2 regions of the Mesorhizobium sp. M7A.F.Ca.US.014.04.1.1 genome follow, and region 1 is predicted to be linked to the other one. Evidence: predicted binding sites of a transcription regulator. Region 1 holds the regulator's gene; the other holds the start of a gene.

Region 1 (6,649 bases):
AGTGATCTCGGCTCTAGCTCGAGATCAAGCTCTGTGTCAGCGGATGCGCCGGATCGGCAAGGCCGTCGACAATGTCGTAGTGATGCCGGTCGGGCTCGACCACGGTGCTGGTGGTGGCGCCAAGGCCGGTCCAGATGTTGGCAAGCAACGCATTCTGGCGCAGGAACTCGGCGCGCTCACCGCCGCCGGCCCAGCAGGTGATGCGGGCGCCATCCATCGGGCGCAGCAGGGCTGGGCTTTCAGCCAGCGCCTCCTCTTCGTCGATTGCCAGGTCCTTGTTCATGCCGGTGCGCATGAGCGGACGCAAATCGTGTAGACCTGAAATCGAAACGACATGGCGTATGCGCCGCGCCACATCCGGCGCCAGAGGCGTGGTTGTCGTCACCATCCGGGTGGCGAGATGGCCGCCGGCCGAATGTCCGGTCAGCATCAGCGGTCCGTCAACCATTGCCGCTGCCTTGCCAATCGCCGCCCCGACCTCCCGGACGATGCCTGCGATGCGTATGTCCGGGCACAGCGTGTAGGAGGGCATCGCAACGGCGAAGCCGCTGCCGACCGCGCCATTGGCGAGATGCGACCACAAGCTCTTGTCGGTCTCCAGCCAGTAACCACCATGGATAATCACCACCAGTCCTTTGGGCGCGGCCTTGGGAAGGAAAAGATCGAGCCGATTGCGCGGCCTGTCGCCGTAGGCGATGTCGAGCCGTGCCCGGCTCTCTGCCGAGAGCGCATCGCGGAATGCTGCCGCTGGCTCGGACCAGGCGGCTGGCCAACGGTCGCTGCCGGCAATGTTCGCGCCGTTGGCATAGGCATCATCCCAATCGACGATGTGACGTTCGAACATCTGCGCCCTCCCCCAAAACGGCATCGCTGTTGCGCTAGCAATGGCCAGCGCCACGCCATGCGTCAATGCTCCAGGGCAAAAACATTTTAGGCTTGAAACAAATTTCGACTGGTGCGATCCTGCCCGCACGAACAGCCGACAATGGGAGGTCTGCTGTGCTGCCCTCACCTGCAGATGTTCACCCTTTCGGCGCGCATCTCCGAGCAGGCGTGATGGGCAGCACGAAGCCTCCTCAGAGCAGGACCTTAGGATCCACCACATCCAGCCAAGGCGCATTGCGCACTGGCCAGGCAGCAGACGGGAGAGCGGCGACATGCTTGGGCCTTCAGCGCATATCGACACGTTCACGCGCGATCACCTGCCGCCGCCGGAGCAATGGCCCGATATACTGCTCGACGGCTTCGACTATCCCGAACGCCTCAACGCCGGTGTCGAACTGACCGACCGGCTGGTCGAGAAGGGCCTCGGCGACCGCACAGCCCTGATCGGCAATGGCCGCCGCCGCACCTACAAGGAACTGTCCGACTGGACGAACAGGCTCGCCCACGCGCTGGTCGAGAATTATGGCGTCGAGCCCGGCAACCGGGTGCTGATCCGCTCGGCCAACAACCCCGCCATGGTCGCCTGCTGGCTGGCTGCCACCAAGGTCGGCGCCGTGGTCGTCAACACCATGCCTATGCTGCGCGCCGGCGAACTGGCCAAGATCGTCGACAAGGCGGAAATCACCGTCGCGCTCTGCGACACCAGGCTGATGGACGAGATGACCGCCTGCGCCAAGGACAGCACCTTCCTCAAACAGGTCATAGGCTTCGACGGCACCGCCAACCATGATGCCGAGCTCGATCGTGCCGCTCTCGACAAGCCGGTGACATTCACCGCCGTCAACACCGGCCGCGACGATGTCGCGCTGCTCGGCTTCACCTCGGGCACGACAGGCGTGCCGAAGGCGACGATGCATTTCCACCGCGACCTCCTGATCATCGCCGACGCCTATGCCCGCGAAATCCTGGAGGTGACGCCGGACGACATCTTCGTCGGCTCGCCGCCGCTGGCTTTCACTTTCGGCCTTGGCGGGCTCGCTATCTTTCCCCTGCGCTTCGGTGCGGCGGCGACGCTGCTGGAGCAGGCGACGCCACCCAACATGATCCACATCATCGAGACCTACAAAGCCACGATCTCCTTCACCGCGCCGACTGCCTACCGCGCCATGCTGAAGGCCATGGATGAAGGTGCCGATTTGTCTTCGCTGCGGGTTGCCGTTTCAGCCGGCGAAACCTTGCCCGCTCCGGTTTTCGAAGAGTGGACGCAAAAGACCGGCAAGCCGATCCTCGACGGCATCGGCGCCACCGAAATGCTGCACATCTTCATCTCCAACCGCTTTGGCGACATGAAGCCCGCGTCGACCGGCAAGCCGGTCGGCGGCTACGAGGCGCGCATCGTCGACGACGAGATGCGCGAAGTACCGCGCGGCGCGACCGGCAGGCTGGCGGTGCGCGGCCCGACCGGCTGCCGCTACATGGCCGATATCAGGCAGAAGGACTACGTGCGCGACGGCTGGAACATCACCGGCGACACCTTCACGCAGGACGAGGACGGCTTCTTCCATTTCGCCGCGCGCTCCGACGATATGATCGTCAGCGCCGGCTACAACATTGCCGGCCCCGAGGTCGAGGCCGCACTTCTGTCACATCCCGACGTCGCCGAATGCGCGGTGATCGGCGCCGAGGACGCCGAGCGCGGCCAGATCGTCGAGGCGCATGTCGTGCTGGTGCAGGGCGTGGCGCCTGACGCATTGACGACCAAGCGCCTGCAGGACCATGTCAAGGCGACGATCGCGCCCTACAAATACCCGCGATCGGTGAAATTCATTGCTGCTTTGCCCAAGACCCAGACCGGCAAGATCCAGCGCTTCCGGCTGCGCACGGAGAAAGTCAATTGAGCGAGCCCTACGATCCGGCGTCCGAAGGCGCACAGATGTCGTTCAACGAGCGCATGTCGTACAGCGACTATCTGCACCTGGAGAAAGTGCTGGAGGCGCAGACACCGCTCTCGTCGGCGCATGACGAGATGCTGTTCATCATCCAGCACCAGACCTCGGAACTGTGGATGAAGCTCGCTTTGCACGAGATTGGCGCCGCGATCCGCTCGATCCGCGCCGACCGGCTTGAGCCGAGCTTCAAGATGCTGTCGCGAGTCGCGCGCATCTTCGAGCAGCTGAACAATGCCTGGGATGTGCTGCGGACGATGACGCCCAGCGAATACACCGAGTTTCGCGACGCGCTCGGCCAGTCCTCGGGTTTCCAGTCCTGGCAGTATCGCGCCATCGAGTTCATGGCCGGCAACCGCAACCTGGCCATGCTCGGCCCTCACAAGCATCGGCCTGACCTCAGCGGAAAGCTGGAAGCCATTCTGGCCGAGCCGTCGCTCTATGACGAAGCGCTGCTGCTTTTGGCGCGCAACGGATTCGACATCGGTGCCGATGCCAGGCGCACGGACTGGCGTGAGACGCGAACCGAGAATGAAGAGGTCCTGGTCGCCTGGCAGACTATCTACCGCGATCCGCAGCGCTACTGGATGTTCTACGAACTGGCCGAGAAGCTGGTCGACTTCGAGGATTATTTCCGCCGCTGGCGCTTCAACCACGTCACCACGGTGGAGCGCATCATCGGTCTGAAGCGCGGCACCGGCGGCACGTCGGGCGCTTCGTATCTGAAGAAAATGCTCGAGGTCGTGCTGTTTCCGGAGCTGTGGACGGTCCGCACCCGGCTCTGACATCATCGAAATGAGAACAGGCTCACCGAAGGGACGCTCTGTGGCGGAAACCCCTTCGCGAACAACCGGGGACTGACCATGAGTGGAATTCCTGATCTCGCCGCAGTCGAAGCGATGGATGCCACGGATCCGCTGCGGGCCATGCGCGACCGTTTCATTCTGCCGGAGGGGGTGATCTATCTCGACGGCAATTCACTGGGGGCAGCATCTCATGCCGTTTTCGGCGAGCTGCAGCAGGCGGCGACGCAGGAATGGGCCCGAGATCTTATCCGAGCCTGGAACACGGCCGGATGGTTCGAGATGCCGATCGAACTCGGCGACCAACTCGGACGCCTGATAGGAGCCGCGGCCGGCCAGACCGTTGTCTGCGACACGACATCGACCAACATCTACAAGGTGCTGCACGCAGCGATGGAGATGCGGCCCGGCCGGTCAGCCATCGTCGCCGAAGGTGACAGTTTTCCCACCGACCTGTACATCGCCGAAGGCGTGGCCTCGACCCGGGATGGCGTCCTGCTGCGCCTCGCGGGCGTCGACGCGCCGACCATCGAAGATCTGATCGACGAAAACGTCGCGGTGGTGCTGGTCAACCACGTCAATTACAAATCGGGTGAACTGCGCGACATGGCGGCGCTGACGCGCAGGGCTCATACGGCCGGAGCGCTGATCGTCTGGGATCTCTGCCACACCGCCGGCGCCCTGCCCGTCGAGCTCGATCAGGCAAATGCCGATTTCGCTGTCGGCTGCACGTACAAGTACCTCAACGGCGGTCCGGGCGCGCCGGCCTTCATCTATGCCGCGCAGCGCCACCACGGCGATATCAGCCAGCCGCTCAGCGGCTGGTGGGGCCATGCGCGGCCCTTTGCCTTCGAACGGGGTTATGTTGCCGGCACCGGCATCCGCCGTTTTCTGTGCGGTACGCAACCGGTCCTGTCGATGCGGGCGCTCAAAGGCGCGCTTGCCATCTGGAGCGACGTCGACATGGCGGCATTGCGAAAGAAGAGCGTCGCGCAGACAGAACTGTTCATCCAGCTCGTCGAAGCCAAGTGCGGCGCCTACGGTCTCACGCTGGAGACCACCCGCGACGCGACCAGGCGCGGCAGCCAGGTGTCGTTCCTTCACGACCACGGCTATCAAATCATGCGGGCGCTGATCGAGCGCGGGGTGATCGGTGACTTCCGCGCACCGTCGACCATCCGTTTCGGCTTCACGCCGCTCTATGTCAGCTACAAGGATGTGTGGCTGGCGGTTGAGGTTCTGGAAGACATTCTGCGCACGGGAGCATGGAAGGACCAGCGTTTCGCCGTCAAGGAAGCCGTTACCTGACGCACCGATCCCGGCGATCCGCCGTCGCTGCCCTCACTGCCTGGCAAATGACGGAGAGCTGAATTTCCAGCCAAAATGCCCAACTGACGTTGGCGTTTTGGCTCCGTTTCGTTCACGGCCAACGAACGTCCCGAAGGTTGCAATCGCCCCTTGTCGAGGTCGATCGACAGATAATGCCAAGCTTTGGTAGGGGATAAGCCACAGGTCATTAACCATAACAATTTCAATGTGAGCAGGCGCATTGCCGAAGGTGGCGCCCGTCGATCGTAACCCGCTGGCAAGCGCCAAATAATTTCAGCAGCCTTAACAAATTCATTAAACTTTAAACGGTTGCAGAACACAACTGGAACAGATAGTGTTTGTTCTGGGTTTGTTTTTCGATTCTGGTTTCAGGGAACCTGGGGGCCGCCATGCTGACACGCAAGCAACATGAACTGCTGATGTTCATCCATGAACGCCTGAAGGAGAGCGGCATTCCGCCATCCTTCGACGAGATGAAGGAGGCGCTCGACCTTGCCTCCAAATCCGGGATTCATCGGCTGATCACGGCCCTTGAGGAGCGCGGCTTTATCCGCCGGCTGCCCAATCGGGCCCGCGCGCTGGAAGTGCTGCGGCTGCCGGACTCCATCGCGCCAGGCCTCAATGCGGCAAAGAAGTTTTCGCCAAGCGTCATCCAGGGCAGTCTTGGTCAGGGTGGTGCTCTTGGCCGGCAGATCAAGCCGGCGCCTTCGCGGATGCCTTCGCCCGGCAATGACGACGATGCGGTCTCTGCCGTTTCGATCCCGGTCATGGGTCGCATCGCCGCCGGCGTGCCGATCGATGCCATCCAGCATCAGACGCATTCGATTTCGGTGCCGCCGGACATGATCATGGGCGGCGCGCACTATGCGCTGGAGGTCAAGGGCGATTCGATGATCGAGGCCGGCATCTTCGACGGCGACACCGTTATCATCCGTAACGCCGACACGGCCAGCCCCGGCGAGATCATCGTGGCGCTGGTCGATGAAGAGGAAGCGACGCTGAAGCGGTTCCGCCGCAAGGGCGCCTCGATTGCCCTCGAAGCCGCCAATCCAGCCTATGAGACACGGATTTTCGGGCCGGACAGGGTCAAGGTGCAAGGCAAGCTCGTCGGCCTGATCCGTCGCTACTGAGACGGCTGTGGGTTGACCACTGGCTTCTCGGGTTTCTTGAAGGGTGCCAGCCCCCTCGCCTCGCGAGAGTATCTGCGTTGCGTGTGCCAGGGCCGATATGGGCTGTCCACCGCGAAGCTGATCGTCGCCGGCGTGGTCGCCGATTGGCGATCGAAGAAGACCGCGGCACTGCCTTTGCGAGCCAGTTGCCGCTTGGTGATGACGAGAACCAGCGGGTTGTGACAGGCGTCATAGGCGGTGGCGTCGTTGACGACGATCAGTTCGGCGAAGCCGCAGGCTTTCCAGGTGTCCTTGCGGTCCTCGACATAGGCAATGATCGCACCGGACATGTGCCTGGCCACGCAAACGCCTGAGGAGCAATAGAACGGCGATCCCGGCGGTAGCTCAACGGCATCCGCGACGTCGAATTGCCCATCGCTGTTGTCGAACACTTCCGGAACGACGATGGTTTCCGATGTCAGCGCGCGTTTCCAGTTGTCGACGGTGAATTCGTTCGGCCGTTGCCGGCTGACGGCAAGCTCACCGCCACCGATCGGCAACGCCACCAGCCGGGCGT
Region 2 (2,782 bases), on a different contig from region 1:
TGATGGCGCTGTTTGCGGTTGCAGGCGCCTCGATCCTGTCGGTGTTCGGCATCACGCTGCCGGCTTTCCGCGTCGCCGGCGGTTTCCTGCTGTTCTTCATCGCCTTCGAAATGGTGTTCGAGCGCCGGCAGGACCGCAAGGAGAAGATCGGCGACGTCGCCATCACCAAGGACATGATCCACAACATCGCCGCCTTCCCGCTGGCAATCCCGCTGATCGCGGGTCCCGGCGCCATTTCGGCAACTGTGCTGCTCTCAGGTTCCTTTCAAGGCTTTGCGGCGCAGGCGGCGCTGGTCGGCATCATCTTCGTCTGCCTTGCCATCACCTATCTGGTGTTCGTGCTGTCGGAACGCATAGACCGCATCCTCGGCCAGACCGGCCGCTCGATCCTGACCCGCCTGCTCGGCGTCATCCTGGCAGCACTGGCCGTGCAATTCGTCGCCGACGGCATCAAGGCGCTGATAGCGGGCTGACAGGCTGACGCGGCGAGAATCTCAAAGCCGGCTCTATCTCGCCGTCGTGTCGATGACCTCGAAATCGTGGGTAATCGTGGCGGTCTTGGCAAGCATCGCGGAGGCCGAGCAATATTTTTCGATCGAAAGGTCGATCGCGCGTTTCACCTTGTCGCTGGAGAGTTGCCTGCCCTTGACGACGAAATGCATATGAATGCGGGTGAACACTCTGGGTTCGGTTTCCGCCCGGTCGGCTTCGAGCTCGACAACGCAGTCCTCGACCGCGTCGCGCCCCTTTTCGAGGATGTGCACGACATCATAGGCCGAACAGCCGCCGGTGCCGATCAGCACCAGCTCCATCGGGCTCGGTCCCGGCGTCCTGCCTTCCGGTCCGGGCGCGGTTCCCAGCACCAGTTTGTGGCCGCTACCGGACTCGCCGACGAAGGTGCGTTCCTCGACCCATTTTACGCGTGCTTTCATCGAACTCGTCCTTCGCCATATTTCGTTGATCGCCATGTCGGCGTTCAGTTCGACAATGCAAAACCCCGAAAGTCCATGATGGACTCTCGGGGCGCAATGTTTGACTTAAGCCAAAAACAACATCTGCTGTTGCGATCAGAACGGGATTTCGTCGTCCAGTTCGCGCGACGAACCGCCACCGCCGCCGCTCTTGGCACCGCCACCACTGCGATTGAAGCCTTCGCTCGGGCTGGACTGGCCGAAATCGGAACCACGGCTGCTGCCGCCACCGGCATAGCCGCCGACTTGGCCGCCTTCACCCTGCCCGCGCGCGTCGAGCATCTGCAGCTCACCGCGGAATTTCTGCAGCACGACTTCCGTCGTGTACTTGTCGGCGCCGGTCTGGTCCTGCCATTTGCGCGTCTGCAGCTGGCCCTCTACATAGACCTTCATGCCCTTCTTCAAATACTGCTCCGCCACCTTGGCGATGCCCTCATTGAAGATGACGACGTTGTGCCATTCGGTCTTTTCCTTGCGCTCGCCGGAATTCTTGTCACGCCAGCTTTCCGACGTCGCAATGCGAATGTTGACGACCGGCTCGCCCGAGTTGAGGCGACGGATTTCGGGATCCGCGCCGAGGTTGCCGACCAAAATGACCTTGTTGACGCTACCCGCCATGATATTTCTCCGCGCTCATCCGAAACAAATTTTTTTGTCGCAGCACCTTACAGGCTGCAGGCGTCAGCCGCTTGCCGTGGCTGCCTTTACCCACAAGGTTTTTGTTCCCTGTTCGTTCTATGGTGCAGATGACGTTCTGTCAATGTTTGTCAGCAAGATGTAGTGTCCCGGCCGGAAATTTCCATGAAATCGGATCTGACCGGGGGCGATCAAATGAAGTCTGTCGCACATGAGGACCAGCAGCGCGAGCAATGGCGAGCAGGTGTGGAAACACGCATGCATGTGTCGGCCAGCAATGGTGCATCGCAACTTTGCATATTCGAGCAATGGGTCGAGCCCACGGTCGGCGCCCCAACGCATTGGCATCCCGTGGAGGAAGTGCTGACCGTTATCGCCGGTAGGGCTGAGATGTGGATCGACGATGAGCATACAGTCGTGACATCGGGCCAGTCTCTCGTTGTCCCCGCGAACAGGAAACACGGGTTCAAGAACGCCGGCACTGGAACGCTTCACATCCACGCCGTCCTTGCGTCGCCGATTTTCGAGGCGACGTTCGATGGGCCTGCCGGAATGGTGAGACGCTGGCTTCCGACAATCTCGTAAAACAGTGCTTGCCAAATCAATAAGTATTCACTTATGCTTTTGACATGATCGAAGCAGAGATTTTTCGCGCACTGGCCGACCCGACGCGCCGCGCCGTCTTTGAGCGGCTAGCCGCAGGCGAGATGAGCGTGTCGGAATTGCGCACCGGTATGACGGTGTCGCAGCCCGCGGTGTCGCAGCATTTGGCCGTCCTGCGTGGCGCAGGCCTGGTGGTCGAGCGGCGAGCCGGCCGCAACGCCTATTACCGCGCCGATCCGCAGGGGCTCGCTCCCTTGCTCTCCTGGATCGAACGCTACCGGACTTTCTGGCCGGAACGCATCGAAAGGCTGAAGGCGGTTTTGAAGGACATGGATCAATGAACGACAGGGGATCAATGGCCGACGAAAGCCATCGCGAAGTCTCTCCGGATGCGCTCGAGTTCGAGTACGACCTTGCCGAGCCGCCGGAAAAGGTCTGGCGGGCCCTGACCGTACCGGAATTGCTCGCCGCCTGGATGATGCCCAACGACATGAGACCCGAGATCGGCAACCGTTTTGCCTTCGCCGGGACGGGCGCGCCGATCGAATGCGAAATCCTCGACGCCGAACCCG

Evidence for each region. The regulator LexA, encoded in region 1, represses DNA repair genes until DNA is damaged. The targets are predictions, from matches to a motif close to TGTTCNNNNTGTGTTCNG.
Region 2: the regulator LexA is predicted to act here: its motif matches at 1,692-1,709, upstream of EOA22_RS29390 (single-stranded DNA-binding protein).

What each region holds. Positions count from the first base shown of each region.
Region 1 is NZ_RZRW01000281.1:12-6,660, reverse strand. It holds gene EOA22_RS18960 (alpha/beta hydrolase) at 14-844, opposite strand; gene EOA22_RS18955 (AMP-binding protein) at 1,158-2,783, shown strand; gene kynA (tryptophan 2,3-dioxygenase) at 2,780-3,616, shown strand; gene kynU (kynureninase) at 3,695-4,942, shown strand; gene lexA (transcriptional repressor LexA) at 5,353-6,093, shown strand; partial or broken gene EOA22_RS18935 (competence protein) at 6,087-6,649, opposite strand, start outside.
Region 2 is NZ_RZRW01000655.1:27-2,808, forward strand. It holds partial or broken gene EOA22_RS29380 (MarC family protein) at 1-473, shown strand, start outside; gene EOA22_RS29385 (OsmC family protein) at 507-932, opposite strand; gene EOA22_RS29390 (single-stranded DNA-binding protein) at 1,068-1,589, opposite strand; gene EOA22_RS29395 (cupin domain-containing protein) at 1,773-2,192, shown strand; gene EOA22_RS29400 (metalloregulator ArsR/SmtB family transcription factor) at 2,237-2,551, shown strand; partial or broken gene EOA22_RS29405 (SRPBCC domain-containing protein) at 2,548-2,782, shown strand, end outside.